Regions from separate parts of the Azospirillum sp. P4_B5 genome, predicted to be linked through region 1. Evidence: predicted binding sites of a transcription regulator. Region 1 holds the regulator's gene; the other holds the start of a gene.
The links. Region 1 encodes LexA, which represses DNA repair genes until DNA is damaged. Its sites were predicted from a motif close to ATGTTCTANTTTGGTTC; they were not measured.
Positions count from the first base shown of each region.

Region 2: recA (recombinase RecA) is a predicted target of LexA. The motif match lies at 1,789-1,805, and genes of this name have one in related genera.

Region 1 is NZ_JBFUHT010000016.1:72,249-81,087, forward strand. It holds gene gltX (glutamate--tRNA ligase) at 1-767, opposite strand, end outside; gene AC1DVI_RS14530 (ComEC/Rec2 family competence protein) at 932-3,109, shown strand; gene lexA (transcriptional repressor LexA) at 3,135-3,833, opposite strand; gene AC1DVI_RS14540 (molybdopterin molybdotransferase MoeA) at 4,002-5,219, opposite strand; gene moaC (cyclic pyranopterin monophosphate synthase MoaC) at 5,219-5,713, opposite strand; gene AC1DVI_RS14550 (GNAT family N-acetyltransferase) at 5,710-6,171, opposite strand; gene trpC (indole-3-glycerol phosphate synthase TrpC) at 6,207-6,995, opposite strand; gene trpD (anthranilate phosphoribosyltransferase) at 6,992-8,065, opposite strand; gene AC1DVI_RS14565 (anthranilate synthase component II) at 8,062-8,652, opposite strand; gene AC1DVI_RS14570 (STY0301 family protein) at 8,821-8,839, opposite strand, start outside.
Region 2 is NZ_JBFUHT010000002.1:79,004-86,363, forward strand. It holds gene AC1DVI_RS01990 (PAS domain S-box protein) at 1-1,132, shown strand, start outside; gene AC1DVI_RS01995 (class I SAM-dependent methyltransferase) at 1,154-1,657, opposite strand; gene recA (recombinase RecA) at 1,882-2,961, shown strand; gene alaS (alanine--tRNA ligase) at 3,408-6,077, shown strand; gene AC1DVI_RS02010 (Mpo1-like protein) at 6,101-6,499, opposite strand; gene AC1DVI_RS02015 (AAA family ATPase) at 6,616-7,360, shown strand, end outside.

The sequences.
Region 1 (8,839 bases):
TAGCCCATGTCGCGGTAGGCGTCGACGCCGAGCGCGCCGTGGCGCTTCGACAGCTTGGCGCCGTCCGGACCGTGGATCAGCGGGATGTGGCCGAACTCCGGAAGGTCCCAGCCCATGGCGTTGTAGATCTGGATCTGGCGGAAGGTGTTGGTCAGATGGTCGTCGCCGCGGATGACGTGGGTCACGCCCATGTCGTGGTCGTCCACCACCACCGCCAGCAGATAGGTCGGGGTGCCGTCGGCGCGCAGCAGGATCAGGTCGTCGAGCTGGGCGTTCTGCACCGTCACCTCGCCCTGGACGCGGTCCTTCAGGACCGTCTCGCCCTCCTGCGGCGCCTTCAGGCGGATCACCGGCTTCACGCCGGCCGGCGCCTCGGACGGGTCGCGGTCGCGCCAGCGCCCGTCGTAGCGCACCGGCTGGCCGGCGGCCTTCTGGGCGGCGCGCATCTCCTCCAGCTCCTCGGGGCTCGCGTAGCAGTGATAGGCGCGGCCGGCCGCCAGCATCTGCTGCGCCACCTCGGCGTGGCGGTCCTTGCGGGCGAACTGGCTGACCGCGTCGCCGTCCCAGTCGAGGCCGAGCCAGGACAGACCGTCGAGGATGGCGTCCACCGCGGCGTCCGTCGAGCGCTGGCGGTCGGTGTCCTCGATGCGCAACAGGTACGTGCCGCCGTGGTGGCGGGCGTACAGCCAGTTGAACAGCGCGGTGCGGGCGCCGCCGATGTGGAGAAAGCCGGTGGGCGACGGGGCGAAACGGGTGACGACGGTCATGGGTGGCTCAATTCCGGGTTCGGCGCTGCTACAGTGCTGCGGCGGCCGCGCGGCGGCTGCGGCGGTGCGACTGCGGTGGTGCGGTGGTGTAACACATTAACGGCGCCGGAGGCATTTGCCTTGCGCGCATAGGCGACAGTATGGCCCACGGGGTTGAAGAGGGCATGGCCGGGGGTTTGGCGGCGGAGGAGGGCGATGCCGGTCCTGTCCGTCGCGGCGTCGGCGCGCGCCTTTCCGCGGCGGCACTGGAGTGCCTCGCCGCGGAGCGGGAGCGCTGGGCGCTGTGGCTGCCGGTGGGGGCCGGGGCGGGCGTGGCGTTGTATTTCGGCCTGTCCGCCGAGCCCCCGCTCTGGCTGGGGCCGGGCGCTGCGGCGGGCTGTCTGCCTCTGCTGTGGCTGGCGCGGCGGCGTCTGGCGCCGGTCGTCCTGCTGCTGGGGCTGCTGAGCGTCGCTCTGGGCTTCGCCGCGGCGCAACTGCACAGCGTGGCGGCGATGGCGCCGATGCTGACGCGCGAGCTTGGACCGGTGCAGGTGACCGGGCGGGTGCTGGCGGTCGAGCGGCAACCAACCGGCACGCGGCTGATGATCGGGGAACCGACGGTGGAGCGGCTGGCTCCGGAGGCGACACCGGCGCGGGTCCGACTGCATCTGCCGGCCAAGGTGACTCCGCCGGAGGCCGGGACGGTGGTCCAGCTGCGGGCCATGCTCCACCCGCCGGCCGCCCCGGCGGAGCCGGGAGCGTTCGACCTGCAGCGGCGCGCCTATTTCGAAGGCTTCGGCGCGGTCGGCTTCGTCATGGGCGCTCCCGTCGCACAGGAGGCGCCACTGCCCGGTGGCTGGCGCCGGGTGACCGTGGCTTTCGAGCGGGCCCGTGCTGCCATCGCCGAGCGGGTGCGTGCCGTCGTGACCGACCCCGCGGGGGCCAGCGTCACCGCCGCCCTGCTGAACGGCGACGCGGCGGCGATTCCCGAGCCGATGATGGACGCCTTCCGCGACAGCGGGCTGGCGCATCTCCTGTCCATTTCCGGCCTGCATGTGGGCATCGCCGCGGGGATCGTCTTCTGGGTGGTGCGCGCGCTTCTGGCGCTGGTTCCCTGGGTGGCCCTGCGCTGGCCGATCAAGAAGATCGCGGCGCTGGCCGGCATCCTGTCGGCCATCCTCTACACGCTGCTGGTGGGCGCGCCCTTGCCGACGCTGCGGTCGGTGCTGATGACCGGCCTCGTCATGGGCGCGGTCATCGCCGACCGGTCGCCGATCAGCATGCGGCTGGTCGCCTTCGCCGGCATCGTCACCGTCCTGTACGATCCCGAAGGAATGCTGGGGCCGAGCTTCCAGATGTCCTTCGCGGCGGTCGTCGCCCTGATCGCGGCCTTCGAGCGGTTCACGCCCTGGGCGGTGCGTCGGCGGCGCGAGCTGGGCTGGCTCGGCCGAGGAACGATGACGTTGGGCGGCATCGCCTTTTCCAGCGTCGTGGCGACGGTCGCGACGACGCCCTATGGGCTCTACCATTTCCAGCAGGTCGCCTTTTACGGCGTGCTGTCCAACATGGTGGCGATCCCCATCACGACGGTGTGGATCATGCCCTTCAGCCTGCTCTCCTACCTGCTGCTGCCCTTCGGGCTGGAGGGGCCGGCGGTGACGGCGATGAGCTGGGGCGTCCGGCTGGTCATCGAAACGGCGGAGCGAACCGCGGCGCTGCCCGGCGCCACCGCGTTTCTGCCGGCCATGCCCGACGCCGCCATCGCCGCCGTCACGCTGGGCGGTCTGTGGCTGGCGATTTGGACGGGGCGCTGGCGCTGGCTGGGGCTGGTCGCCTTGACCGGTGGACTGGTCGCCCCGGTCTTTGCGTCGCGGCCCGACATTCTGGTGTCGGAGGACGGAAAGCTGATGGCCGTGCGCGGCGCGGAGGGGATTCTCAGCCTCTCCACCGTCAGCGACGGGCGGGTCGCCAACAGCTGGCGGCGGCGTGACGGCATGGAGAAGCCGGAGGAGAAGGGCGGTCAGGATGTCTGGCCGCTCGCCGGGGTCAGTCTGGACGGGCGGTTGCGCTGTGACGCTCTGGGATGCCTCTACCGTGCACAGGGCAAGACGGTGGCGCTGCTGCGCCAGCCGGACGCCTTGCCGGAGGATTGCGCGCTGGCCGATGCGGTGGTGACCGTGGTCCCGTCGCGCGGATGTCGGGCGCCGCTGGTCATCGACCGCTGGCGCCTGCGGCGGGAGGGCGCGCACGCGCTCACCCTGACGGACAAGGGCATCCGCGTCGAGAGCGTGCGTGGCCAGCGTGGCGACCGCCCGTGGACGATGGGAGGAACGCTCTCCGATGGAAAGACCGGGGCGCGCTGAACCGCCGCCCCGGAGCATCCCGCCGTCAGTACTTCCGCACCAGACCGACAAGGCGGCCCTGCACGCGGACGCGGTCGGCGCCGAAGATGCGGGTCTCGTAGGCGGCGTTGGCCGGTTCGAGCGCCACGGTGTTGCCCTTGCGGCGCAGGCGCTTCAGCGTGACCTCGGCGTCGTCCACCAGGGCGACGACGATCGAGCCGTTGTCCGCGCTGTCGCAGCGCTGGATGACCACCGTGTCGTGGTCGAGGATGCCGGCCTCCACCATCGAATCGCCGGCCACCTCAAGCGCGTAGTGGTCGCCCATGCCGAGCATGGCGGCGGGAATGTCAACGAAGGCGGAACCGTCGCGCAGCGCCTCGATGGGCGTGCCCGCGGCGATGCGGCCGTAGAGCGGAAGCTGCACCGATTCGGACGCCGGGTTCGCCTCCCGTCCCGCGAAGCTGAAGTCACCCTTGATGACGTTGGGCTGGAACTTGGCGCGCGGCGGCCGGGTCCGGGCAGTCTCCAGCCCCTCCGGCAGCCGCAGCACCTCCAGCGCGCGGGCGCGGTGGGGCAGGCGGCGGATGAAGCCGCGCTCTTCCAGCCCGGTGATCAGACGGTGGATACCCGACTTGGACTTCAGGTTGAGAGCGTCCTTCATTTCATCGAAGGAAGGGGACACACCGCCCTGTCCGAGCCGCTCGTTGATGAAAAGCAGCAATTCATGCTGCTTGCGCGTGAGCATTTGTGCCTCCCGACCGGTTCCGCACTAGATATGGAACAAAAGCAAAACGTTCCCTTATGTTCTAGTTTGGTTCTTAACCCCCGTCAAGCCCTACGGATGAAATCAATCGCAAATCGACGGACAGGACTCCCAAAGCGATTGCCAAAGGGATTGGGGGTGCAGAATGGATTAAAGCGACAGTACACCGCCGCTCAATGGGATCACCGTCACGCGGTCGCCGGCGGTTGCGGCGGGGGCCTGAGGCTCGCGGACGATCAAAGCGTCGGCTTGGGCCAGCCGGGACATCATCGCGCTGTCCTGGCGCGGGAAGGGGGTGGCGACCGGCTCGCCGTCCGGTCCGATGGACAGCGTGGCGCGCAGGAAATCCGTGCGGTCGTCGTTGGCCCTCAGCGGCGCGCCGAGCCGGACCGTGAGCGTGGTGTTCTCGGCGGGCAGCCCCTGGAGACGGCGAAGGACAGGCACCAGGAACAGCACGGCGGCCACCCCGGTGGACACCGGATTGCCGGGCAGGCCGAGCAGCGGCACGCCGTTCGCCGTCCCGAAAATCAACGGCTTACCGGGCTTCATGGCGACCCGGTAGAAGTCCAGAGACAGCCCGCCCAGCACATCGCGCACATGGTCGTGCTCACCTTGCGAGGCGCCACCCGTGGTCACCAGCAGGTCGCAGCCGGCCGCCCCGACGGCCATGGCGGCGAGATGCTCCGGGTCATCCTTGGCCACGCCGAGATTGTGCGCGACGCCGCCCTGGCTGGCGACCAGTGCGCACAGGCCGATCGCGTTGGAACTGACGATCTGGCTCGGCCCCAGCGGATCGCCGGGCAGGGCGATCTCGTCTCCGGTGGCGAGCACGGCGACCCGCGGGCGGCGGTGGACGCGCAGCCAGGGCAGATTGGCCGCGGCGGCCAGGGCGACGTCGCGGGCGGTGAGCAGCCGTCCCTTGGGAAGGAGGTTCTCTCCGGCGGTGAAGTCCAGACCGGCGGGGCGGATGAAGCGGCCCGCGGGCACGGCGCGCCCGACGCGCACGCGGTCCCCGGCGTCTTCGCAATCCTCCTGCATCACCACGGCGTCGGCCCCGGCGGGCAGTGGGGCGCCGGTGAAGATGCGCACGGCCTCGCCGGCGCCGACCGTTCCGGCGAAGGCGTGGCCGGCCGCGGACTCGCCGATCCGGCGCAGCGTGACCGGCGCATCCGCCGACGCCGGATCGATGTCGGCGGCGCGGACGGCCCAGCCGTCCATGGCGGCGGCGGCGAAAGGCGGCTGGGTCAGCCGGGCGACGGCGGGCTCCGCCAGGACGCGCCCCAGCGCGTCGGGCAGCGGCACCGTCTCCGCCGGCAGGGCGGTGAAGGCGGCGAGAATGCGGGCGCGGGCTTCACCGACCTGCAGCATCAGACCGCGCTCCCCCATTCGCCGCTCTTGCCGCCGGCCTTGTGGAGCAGCTTGACCTCGGTGATGGTCATGCCGCGGTCCACCGCCTTGCACATGTCGTAGACGGTGAGTGCGGCGACCGACACGGCGGTCAGCGCTTCCATCTCCACGCCGGTTTGCCCCCTGAGCTTGCAGGTGGCGGTGATGTCCACGGCGTTGCGCTCGGGGTCGCAGGTCAGGTCCACCTTGACCGAGGTCAGCATCAGCGGGTGGCACAGCGGGATCAGGTCCGGCGTGCGCTTGGCCCCCATGATGCCGGCCAGCCGGGCCACCGACAGCACGTCGCCCTTCTTGACGCCGCCCTGGAGGATGAGCGCCAGCGTTTCCGGCTGCATCAGGACGGAGCCGCGGGCGGTCGCCGTGCGTTCCGTGTCGGCCTTGCCGGACACGTCCACCATCACCGCGCGGCCTTCGGCGTCGAAATGGGTGAAGCCGCTTGCGGGCTGGTCGGTCATAGGGGTTTCTCCATGAACAGGCTCAACGGGTCCGGGCCGTAGGGGCCGAAGGGACCGCGGTCGGCGAAGCCCTGCTTGCGGTAGAGCGCGATGGCCTCGTCCTGATAGACGCCGGTTTCCAGCCGCAGCAGGGACAGGCCGGCGGCGCGGGCCTCGTCCTCGATGCGTTCCAGAAGGCGCCGCCCGATCTGGCCACCGCGCGCGGTCGGCTGGACGAACATCCGCTTGACCTCGCCATAGCCGCCCTCGATGTCGATGCGCATAGCGCCGCAGCCGACCACGGTTCCGGAACGCCGGGCGACAAGGAAGCGGATGTCCGGCTTGGCCAGCGACTGCAGGTCGAGCAGATGGTTGCTCTCGGCTGGGTATAAGTCGCCCAGATAGCGGTCCAACTCCTCGATGAGCTGGACCACCTCGTCCTGGAGCGGGCTTTCACGGGCAATGGTCACGTTCGGCACGGCGTCGCTCCTCCCCATTGCTTTTTTATTTGATATCAGGCGAGCAGGGCGCGGGTGGCCGCGGTCACATCCTCCTGCCGCATCAGCGATTCACCGACCAGGAAACAACACGCGCCCACCGCCGCCATGCGCGACAGGTCCGCCGGGCTGTAGAGACCGCTTTCGGCGACCAGCATGCGGTCGGCGGGCACATGGGCGGCCAGTTCCTCGGTCGTGGCGATGTCGACCGCCAGAGTCTTCAGGTTCCGGTTGTTCACGCCGAGAAGCGGGGTCTTCAGCGCCAGCGCGCGGTCCAGCTCCTCGCGGTTGTGCACCTCGACCAGCACGTCCAGGCCCCAGGCGATGGCGGCGTCCTCGATCTCTGCGGCCTGCGCGTCGCTCAGCGCCGCCATGATGATGAGGATGCAGTCGGCGCCCAGCGCGCGGGATTCGGCGATCTGGTAGGGATCGACCATGAAGTCCTTGCGCAGCACCGGCAGGTCCACCGCGGCGCGGGCGGCCAGCAGATAGTCGTCGCAGCCCTGGAAATAGGGCTCGTCGGTCAGCACCGACAGGCAGGTGGCGCCGCCCTCGCGGTAGGCGCGGGCCAGCGACGGCGGGTCGAAGTCCGGGCGGATCAGCCCTTTGGACGGGCTGGCCTTCTTGATTTCGGCGATCAGACCGTAGCGGCCCCCGTCCACCGTGCGGCGCAGCGCGCGGATGAAGCCGCGCGCCGGGTCGGCGGTGCGGGCGGCGTCCTCCACCGCGGACAGCGGGCGGGCGGACTTGCGGGCTTGGACCAGCGCGCGCTTGTCGTCGCAGATGCGGGTCAGGACGTCGCTCATGGCGCGGCAACCGGTTCGTTGGTAATGGACGAATTCGTGATGGACACGAGGCGCTGGAGCACGGCGCGGGCGGCGCCGCTGTCGATGGCGTGGCGGGCCTGCTCGACGCCCTCCTTCAGGTCGCCGGCCTTGCCCGCCACATGCAGCGCGGCGGCGGCGTTCAGCAGCACGATGTCGCGGTAGGCGCCCTGGACGCCGTCGAACAGCGCGCGGATGGCCTCGGCGTTCACATGGGCGTCGCCGCCCTTCAGAAGCTCCGGCCGGGCGCGGAAGATGCCTGCCTGTTCCGGTTCGATCTCGAACACGGTGACCTCGCCGTCCTTGAGCTGGGCGACGGTGGTCGGGCCGGTCGTGGTGATCTCGTCCAGCCCGTCGGAGCCATGGACGATCCAGGCGGCCTCCGACCCCAGGCGCTTCAGCACGTGGGCCAGCGGCTCCACCCACTGCTTGGCGTAGACGCCGAGGAGCTGGCGCTTGGCGCTGGCCGGGTTGGACAGCGGGCCCAGCAGGTTGAAGATGGTGCGGGTGCCCAGCTCCACGCGGGTCGGGCCGACGTTGCGCATGGCGAGGTGGTGGCGCGGCGCCATCAGGAAGCCGATGCGGGCGTCCCACAGGGCCTTGCGCACCAGACCCATGTCGCAGTCCAGATTGACGCCCAAGGCACCCAGCACGTCGGCGGCGCCCGATTTGGACGACATGGCGCGGTTGCCGTGCTTGGCCACCGGCACGCCGCAGGCGGCGATGACGACCGCCGCGGCGGTGGAGATGTTGTAGGTGCCCGACCCGTCGCCGCCGGTGCCGCAGGTGTCGATGGTGCCGTCCGGCGCCTCCACCGGGATCGCCTTGGCGCGCATGACCCGGGCGGCCCCGGTGATCTCGTCCACCGTCTCGCCGCGCACGCGCAGCGCCATCAGGAAGCCGCCCATCTGCGACGGGGTGGCGTTGCCCGACATGATGATGTCGAAGGCGAGCGAGGCCTCCGCCTCGTTCAGGGCGTTGCCGGCGGCGACATTGGCGAGGATGGCCTTCATGTCGGTCAGGTCGCCGTGCGGCGCGGACGGCGTGCTCATGCGGCGGTCTCCAGCCGGCGGGTCGTGTTCAGGAAATTCTCCAGAATCTTGTGCCCATGCTCGCTCTCGATGCTTTCCGGGTGGAACTGCACGCCGTGGATCGGCAGCTCGCGGTGGGACAGCGCCATGATCAGGCCGCCCTCCGTCTCGCCGGTCACCTCCAGGCAGGCGGGCAGGGTGGCGCGCTCGACGATCAGCGAATGGTAGCGGGTGGCCCGGAAGGGCGAGGGCAGGTCCTTCAGGACGCCGCGTCCCTGGTGGAACATCCGGTCGACCTTGCCGTGCATGGGCACCGGCGCGCGCAGGACCGTGCCGCCGAAGGCCTGCCCGATGGCCTGATGGCCCAGGCACACGCCCAGCAGCGGAACGCCGGCCTTGGCGGCGGCGGCGATCAGCGGCAGGCAGATGCCCGCCTTGTCCGGGTCGCAGGGGCCGGGCGACAGCACGATCCCCTCGGGGCGGAGCGCCATGGCCTCCTCCACCGTCAGGCTGTCGTTGCGGCGGACGTCCAACTCGGCGCCCAGTTCGCCCAGGTAATGGACGAGGTTGTAGGTGAAGCTGTCGTAATTATCGATGAGCAGCAGCATGGGGCGCCCCGGCATCCTTCCGGCCTGTCGTTTCCGGTCCGTCGGTCTCGGGTCATTGTTCCCGGCCCGATCGTCCCAGAACACCGTTCCGGCCTTGTTCCAAGGCGGGTACCCTAGCGGCTGGAGCGGTGGATTTCCAGCCCGTCCGAACCTCGACTCGGCGGAGAATCAGCGGCAGAGGAACTGC
Region 2 (7,360 bases), on a different contig from region 1:
GAAGATGCAGGCGGTCGGCCAATTGGCCGGCGGCGTCGCCCACGACTTCAACAACCTGCTGACCGCGATGATCGGCTTCTGCGATCTGCTGCTGCTGCGCCACAAGCCGGGTGACCAGTCCTTCAGCGATATCATGCAGATCAAGCAGAACGCCAACCGCGCGGCCAACCTCGTGCGGCAGCTCCTGGCCTTCTCGCGCCAGCAGACGCTTCAGCCGCGCATCCTGAGCGTGACCGACGTCCTGGCCGAGCTTGGCAACCTGATGCGCCGGCTGATCGGCGAGAACATCGAGTTGAAGATGCTCCATGGCCGGGACATCGGCTATGTGAAGGTGGACCAGAACCAGCTGGAACAGGTGATCATCAACCTCGTGGTCAATGCGCGCGACGCCATGGCCGGGGGCGGGCGGCTGACCATCGTCACCTCCAACCATGTGGTGGAGCAGGCGCAGCGCCGCGAGCACGAGACCATTCCGCCCGGCGACTATGTGTCCATCGAGGTGATCGACACCGGCTGCGGCATCCCCAAGGAGAATCTCCAGCGCATCTTCGAGCCCTTCTTCACGACCAAGGGCGTGGGGTCGGGCACCGGGCTGGGGCTGTCCACCGTCTACGGCATCGTCCGCCAGACCGGCGGCTTCGTGCTGGTCGAATCGGAGAAGGGGGAGGGGACGACCTTCACCATCCTGCTGCCCCGCCACAAGGGCGAGGCCCGTCCCGACCAGGGCGAGCCGCGCGAGCGGCGCGGCAGCGACCTGACCGGCTCCGGCACCATCATGCTGGTGGAGGACGAGGACGCCGTGCGCGTCTTCTCCGCCCGCGCGCTCCGCAACAAGGGCTATCAGGTGCTGGAGGCCAAGAACGGCGAGGCGGCGTTGCAGCAGCTCGGCACGGACGGCAACCGCATCGACCTGCTGATCACCGACGTGGTGATGCCGCAGATGGACGGCCCGACCCTGGCCCGCCATGTCCGGCAGATGAGGCCCGACATGCGCGTCATCTTCATCTCCGGCTACGCCGAGGATCGGCTGGGCGAGATCGACGGGGTCGAGGTCGCGCATTTCCTGCCCAAGCCCTTCTCCCTGAAGCAGCTTGCCTCCAAGGTGAAGGAGGTCATCCGGGACGGGAAGTAGCGGCGTGGATGACGGTGGCGCCTATCCGACGCGCCAGCCGTGATAGGCCCAGCGTTCCGTTCCCGGTACGTCGACCGGCTCCCAGCCGCGACGCCCCGCGCCGATCGGGCGGTCCGACAGAACCAGCGCGTCCGGTGCCAGGAAGGGTTCGATCAGCCCGCCAATCCAGTTGCGGATGCCCTCCTCCTCGCCCTCCCGCGCGCTGCCGATGTCGGCATGGGCCAGCCGCACCGCACCGCGGAAGCGCTCCGTCGCGGCGGGCAGCGTGTCCCGGAAGTCACCGAGGAACAGCCGGTCATCGTCCGGACGCAGGGAGGCGGGAACGCGCGCTCCCATATCGAACACCAGGATGTCGCGCGGTGGGAACAGGCTGCGCAGATGGTCGTAGGTGCGGCCCTTCCCCAGACCGATCTCCATCACCAGACCAGGGCTCCCCGCGACGCAGCCGGCGGCCCAGCCGAGCGCCACACGCTGTGTCGTGAGGCGGTCGATCATGCGGTCGAGCGTGGAATGGGCTGTGTTCATGTCCGGCTTTTTTGGGCGTTGTTGGCGAGGCTTCCCTTCTTGAACGCCGCAGTTGGAATTCCGTTGCGCGGCGGCGGATCGTTCCTACATTCGGACGAGAACATTCGCGGAACTTAGGGCTTTGCGGAGAGGAACAAAGCTGGTACATTCCCTCTCACCGAATGACCGTTGGTGAGATCGTTGGCCCTGGGGCCGCGGATGTGATCTAACAAGGGGAGACGGGCATGTCGTCCGCACAGCTTCGTTTGGTCGAGAAGGATTCCATGGATAAGCAGAAGGCCCTGGATGCCGCTCTGGCGCAGATCGAGCGCGCCTTTGGCAAGGGCTCGATCATGAAGCTCGGCGCCCGCGAGAACACGGTCGAGACGGAGGTCGTTTCCACCGGCTCTCTTGGCCTCGACATCGCGCTGGGCATCGGCGGCCTGCCGCGCGGCCGCATCGTCGAGATTTACGGGCCGGAAAGCTCGGGCAAGACGACGCTGGCGCTGCACGCCATCGCCCAGGCCCAGAAGAACGGCGGCACCTGCGCCTTCGTGGACGCGGAACACGCGCTCGACCCGTCCTACGCCCGCAAGCTGGGCGTGAACATCGACGATCTGCTGATCTCCCAGCCCGACGCGGGTGAGCAGGCGCTGGAGATCGCCGACACGCTGGTGCGCTCCGGCGCCGTCGACGTGCTGGTGGTCGACTCCGTCGCCGCCCTGGTGCCGCGCGCCGAGTTGGAAGGCGAGATGGGCGACAGCCACGTCGGCCTGCACGCCCGCCTGATGAGCCAGGCGCTGCGCAAGCTGACCGGCTCCATCTCCAAGTCGAACTGCCTGGTGATCTTCATCAACCAGATCCGCCTGAAGATCGGCGTGATGTTCGGCAACCCGGAGACGACCACCGGCGGCAACGCGCTGAAGTTCTACGCCTCCGTTCGCCTGGACATCCGCCGCATCGGCGCGATCAAGGACCGCGAGACGGTGGTGGGCAACCAGACCCGCGTGAAGGTGGTGAAGAACAAGATGGCCCCGCCGTTCCGCGTGGTCGAGTTCGACATCATGTACGGCGAGGGCGTGTCGAAGGTGGGCGAGCTTCTCGACCTCGGCATCCAGGCCGGCGTGGTGGAGAAGTCGGGCGCGTGGTTCAGCTATGACGGCACCCGCATCGGCCAGGGCCGCGAGAACGCCAAGAACTACCTGCGCAACAACCCGGCGGCGGCCGACTCCATCGAGGCGAAGATCCGCGGCAACGCCGGTCTCGTCGCCGACGCGATGATGGGCACTCCGGAAGCCGACGGCGAGGCCGCGACCCCGGAGTGATCCCGGGCGGCAAGCCGGTTTCGCTGCGTGAAAGCCCCTCTCCGGTCCGCCGGGAAGGGGCTTTCGCCGTCTTGCCGGACGGCTGGAAAGACCTTACATTCAGGCTGGGCGGACGGGTGTTCCAGCACCCGWCCGCCGGCCCGGTCCTAGCGGTTCAGGATCTCAAGCAGCAGCTTGAGCGCCCGCAACAGCAGGATCAGGAGTTCGAGGATTTTCCGCATCCTCTCATCTCCTTCTGAGCGGCGGGGCGGTGGTCATCCACCGCCCGTCCTCGCCGACGATCATGCAAATGTGTGGCGCTCCGTCCACGCGGCCTGTCGCCGCGTGGGAGCCCGTCGCGGGCACTCTGTGGACAGCCACCGCAAGTCACGTTAAAAGCACGGTTCGGCCGCGAACAAGGCCGCGCCGCCGATTGTAGCCGACCGTAGCCGGAGCCTGGACAGCCTATGAAGACCGCCAACGACATCCGCCGCACGTTCCTGGACTTTTTCGCGAAAAACGGCCACCAGATCGTGGAGTCGTCGCCGCTGGTTCCGCGCAACGACCCGACGCTGATGTTCACGAACGCCGGCATGGTGCAGTTCAAGAACGTCTTCACCGGGGCGGAGCAGCGTCCCTATTCGCGCGCGACCACCTCGCAGAAATGCGTGCGCGCGGGCGGCAAGCACAACGACCTGGACAATGTCGGCTACACGGCGCGGCACCACACCTTCTTCGAGATGCTGGGCAACTTCTCGTTCGGCGACTATTTCAAGGACGACGCGATCGCCTTCGCCTGGAACCTCGTGACGAAGGAGTTCGGGCTGCCGGCGGACAAGCTGCTGGTCACCGTCCACAGCTCCGACGAGGACGCGGCGGGGATCTGGCGCAAGGTGGCCGGCCTGTCGGACGACCGCATCATCCGCATCCCGACCGACGACAATTTCTGGCGCATGGGCGACACCGGTCCCTGCGGCCCCTGCTCGGAGATCTTCTTCGACCACGGCCCGCACATCGCCGGCGGTCCTCCGGGCTCGCCCGACCAGGACGGCGACCGCTTCATCGAGATCTGGAACCTCGTGTTCATGCAGTATGAGCAGCGCGGTCCCGACGACCTGATCGCCCTGCCGAAGCCGTCGATCGACACCGGCATGGGGCTGGAGCGTCTGGCCGCCGTGCTTCAGGGCAAGCACGACAACTACGACATCGACCTGATGCGGGCGCTGATCGTGGCCTCCGCCGAGGCGACGAAGACCGCGCCGGACGGCCCGCACGCCGTCTCGCACCGCGTCATCGCCGACCATCTGCGCTCCTGCTGCTTCCTGATCGCCGACGGCGTGCTGCCGTCGAACGAGGGCCGCGGCTATGTGCTGCGCCGCATCATGCGCCGCGCCATGCGCCACGCCCACATGATCGGCGCGCGCGAGCCGCTGATGCACCGCCTCGTTCCGGCGCTGATCCAGCAGATGGGCGACGCCTATCCGGAGCTGAACCGCGCCCGCGCCCTGATCGTCGAGACGCTGAAGCTGGAGGAGACCCGCTTCAAGCAGACGCTGGAGCGCGGCCTGCGCCTGCTGGAGGACGAGGTCGGGCGCCTGGGCGAGGGGCAGCCGCTGCCCGGCGACGTCGCCTTCAAGCTGTACGACACCTACGGCTTCCCGCTCGACCTGACCCAGGACGTGCTGCGCACCCAGGGCCGCCCGGTCGACGAGAGCGGCTTCAAGGCCGCCATGGACGAGCAGCGCCGCAAGGCCCGCGAATCCTGGGCCGGCTCGGGCGAGGCGACGACCGAGAAGCTGTGGTACGAGCTGAAGGACGAGCTGGGCGCCACGGAGTTCTTCGGCTACGACACCGAGGTCGCCGAGGGCAAGGTGACCGCCATCGTCAAGGGCGACGCCCGCGTCGAGCAGGCCGCCGCCGGGGACGAGGTGCTGGTCATCGTGAACCAGACGCCCTTCTACGGCGAGTCGGGCGGTCAGGTCGGCGATGCCGGCGTGATCTTCTCCGCCGAGGGCACCGAGGTCGCCGTCTCCGACACCCAGAAGAAGCTGGGCGCCGTCTGGGCCCATGTCGGCACGGTCACCAAGGGCACGCTGAAGGTCGGCGACGTGGTCGAACTGCGCGTTGACACGGAGCGCCGTTCGGCCATCCGTGCCAACCACTCGGCCACCCACCTGCTGCACGAGGCGCTGCGCCGCCGCCTGGGCGAGCATGTCACCCAGAAGGGCTCGCTGGTCGCCCAGGAGCGCCTGCGCTTCGACATCAGCCAGCCGACCGGCCTGACCCCGGCGGACATCGCCGCGGTCGAGGACGAGGTGAACCGCCGCATCCTCGGCAACAGCGAGGTCGTCACCCGTCTGATGTCTCCGGACGAAGCCCGCGCATCCGGCGCCATGGCGCTGTTTGGCGAGAAGTACGGCGACGAGGTGCGCGTCGTCTCCATGGGCGGCCCGCACGGTGAGCTGGACCGCGACTATTCCATCGAGCTGTGCGGCGGCACCCACGTCCGCCGCACCGGCGACATCGGCCTGTTCAAGATCGTCGCCGAGGGCGCCGTCGCCGCCGGCGTGCGCCGCATCGAGGCGCTGACCGGCACCGGCGCCAAGGCGTGGCTGTCGGAGCGCGACCATCTGCTGACCGAGGCGGCATCCGTCCTGAAGGTCCGTCCGGAGGACGTTCCGTCCCGCCTCGCCGTCCTGGTCGACGAGCGCAGGAAGATGGAGCGCGAGCTGGCCGAACTCCGCCGTCAGGTGGCGATGGGTGGCGGCGCCAAGGCCGAGGGCGGCAACGAGGCCAAGGACATTGCGGGCGTCAAGTTCGCCGCCCGCGTGGTCGAAGGCCTGCCGGCCAAGGACCTGAAGCCGATGGCCGACGAGCTGAAGAAGCAGGTCGGCTCCGGCGTGGTCGTTCTGATCGCGTCGAACGAGGGCAAGGCGTCCATCGTCGTCGGCGTCACCGACGACCTGACGGCCAAGATCAGCGCCGTCGATCTGGTGCGCGTCGGTGCGGAGGCCCTGGGCGGGAAGGGCGGCGGCGGCCGTCCGGACATGGCCCAGGCCGGCGGTCCGGATGCCGCGCTGGCCCCCGCCGCGGTCGAGGCCATCGAGAAGGCCGTGGCGGCGAAAGCCGCCTCTTAAAAACCTTCGGCGAAGGCCGCCTCCTAACTGCGTTTCTCGTCCGAGTGCACCGGCTCCAACGCGGGTGTGCTCGGCGGGTGCCTGCGGATCACGAGGCCGGGGCGGTCGGGAATGCCGTAGCGTCGGTATTCCCGCGCCAGCTGTCCGGTCAGGGCCAGCCCGGCCATGCGGACATCCGCGGCCAGCGAGGCCAGCGGCGCGTCCAGCGTCTTGGGCCGGTTGCGCTCCACCAGGAAATGGCCCAGCCACGCCGCGCCATAGCCGACCAGCGGTGCCGCCACGAGCGCCCGCCAGTCGCGGCGGGCCAGTCCCACCGTCAGCAAGGTCGCCGCCGACAGTGTGCCGGCGACGTGCAACGCCCGGTTCGTCGGGTCGCGGTGCTGTTCCAGATAATCGGGCCAAAAATTCGGATCGGTCGCCATGACGGACTCCTTCCGCGGGGGAACGCCGGGCGGCCCGTGGCGGTTCCGTCTTGCATGACGCCCGCCGTGCTGGAAGGATGCGCGGGTCAACGAACAATACCGCGGAACCGACTGGCATGCGCTTTACCGGCACCGATTCCTACGTCGCCACCGACGACCTGATGGTGGCCGTCAACGCGGCCATCACGCTCGAGCGCCCGCTGCTGGTGAAGGGAGAGCCGGGAACCGGCAAGACCGTGCTGGCCCAGGAGGTCGCCCGCGCCCTGAACAAGCCGCTGCTCGCCTGGCACATCAAGTCCACCACCAAGGCGCAGCAGGGCCTCTACGAGTACGACGCGGTCAGCCGCCTGCGCGACAGCCAGCTTGGCGAGGAGCGGGTGCACGACATCGGCAACTACATCGTGCGCGGCAAGCTGTGGGAGGCGTTCGAGGCGCCGGAACCCCCCGTGCTGCTGATCGACGAGATCGACAAGGCCGACATCGAGTTTCCCAACGACCTGCTGCTCGAACTCGACCGCATGGAGTTCCACGTCTACGAGACGCGGCAGACGGTCAAGGCGGCCCGGCGTCCCCTCGTCATCATCACTTCCAACAACGAGAAGGAACTGCCGGACGCCTTCCTGCGCCGCTGCTTCTTCCACTACATCCGCTTCCCCGACCGCGACACGATGGAGCGGATCGTGGACGTCCATTATCCCGGCCTGAAGCAGGACCTGCTGCGCGAGGCGATGTCGCTGTTCTACAGCCTGCGCGAAGTGCCGGGTCTCAAGAAGAAGCCCTCCACCTCGGAGCTTCTCGACTGGATCAAGCTGCTGATGGTCGAGGACGTGGACCCCGAGACCCTGCGCGCCAAGGACGCCC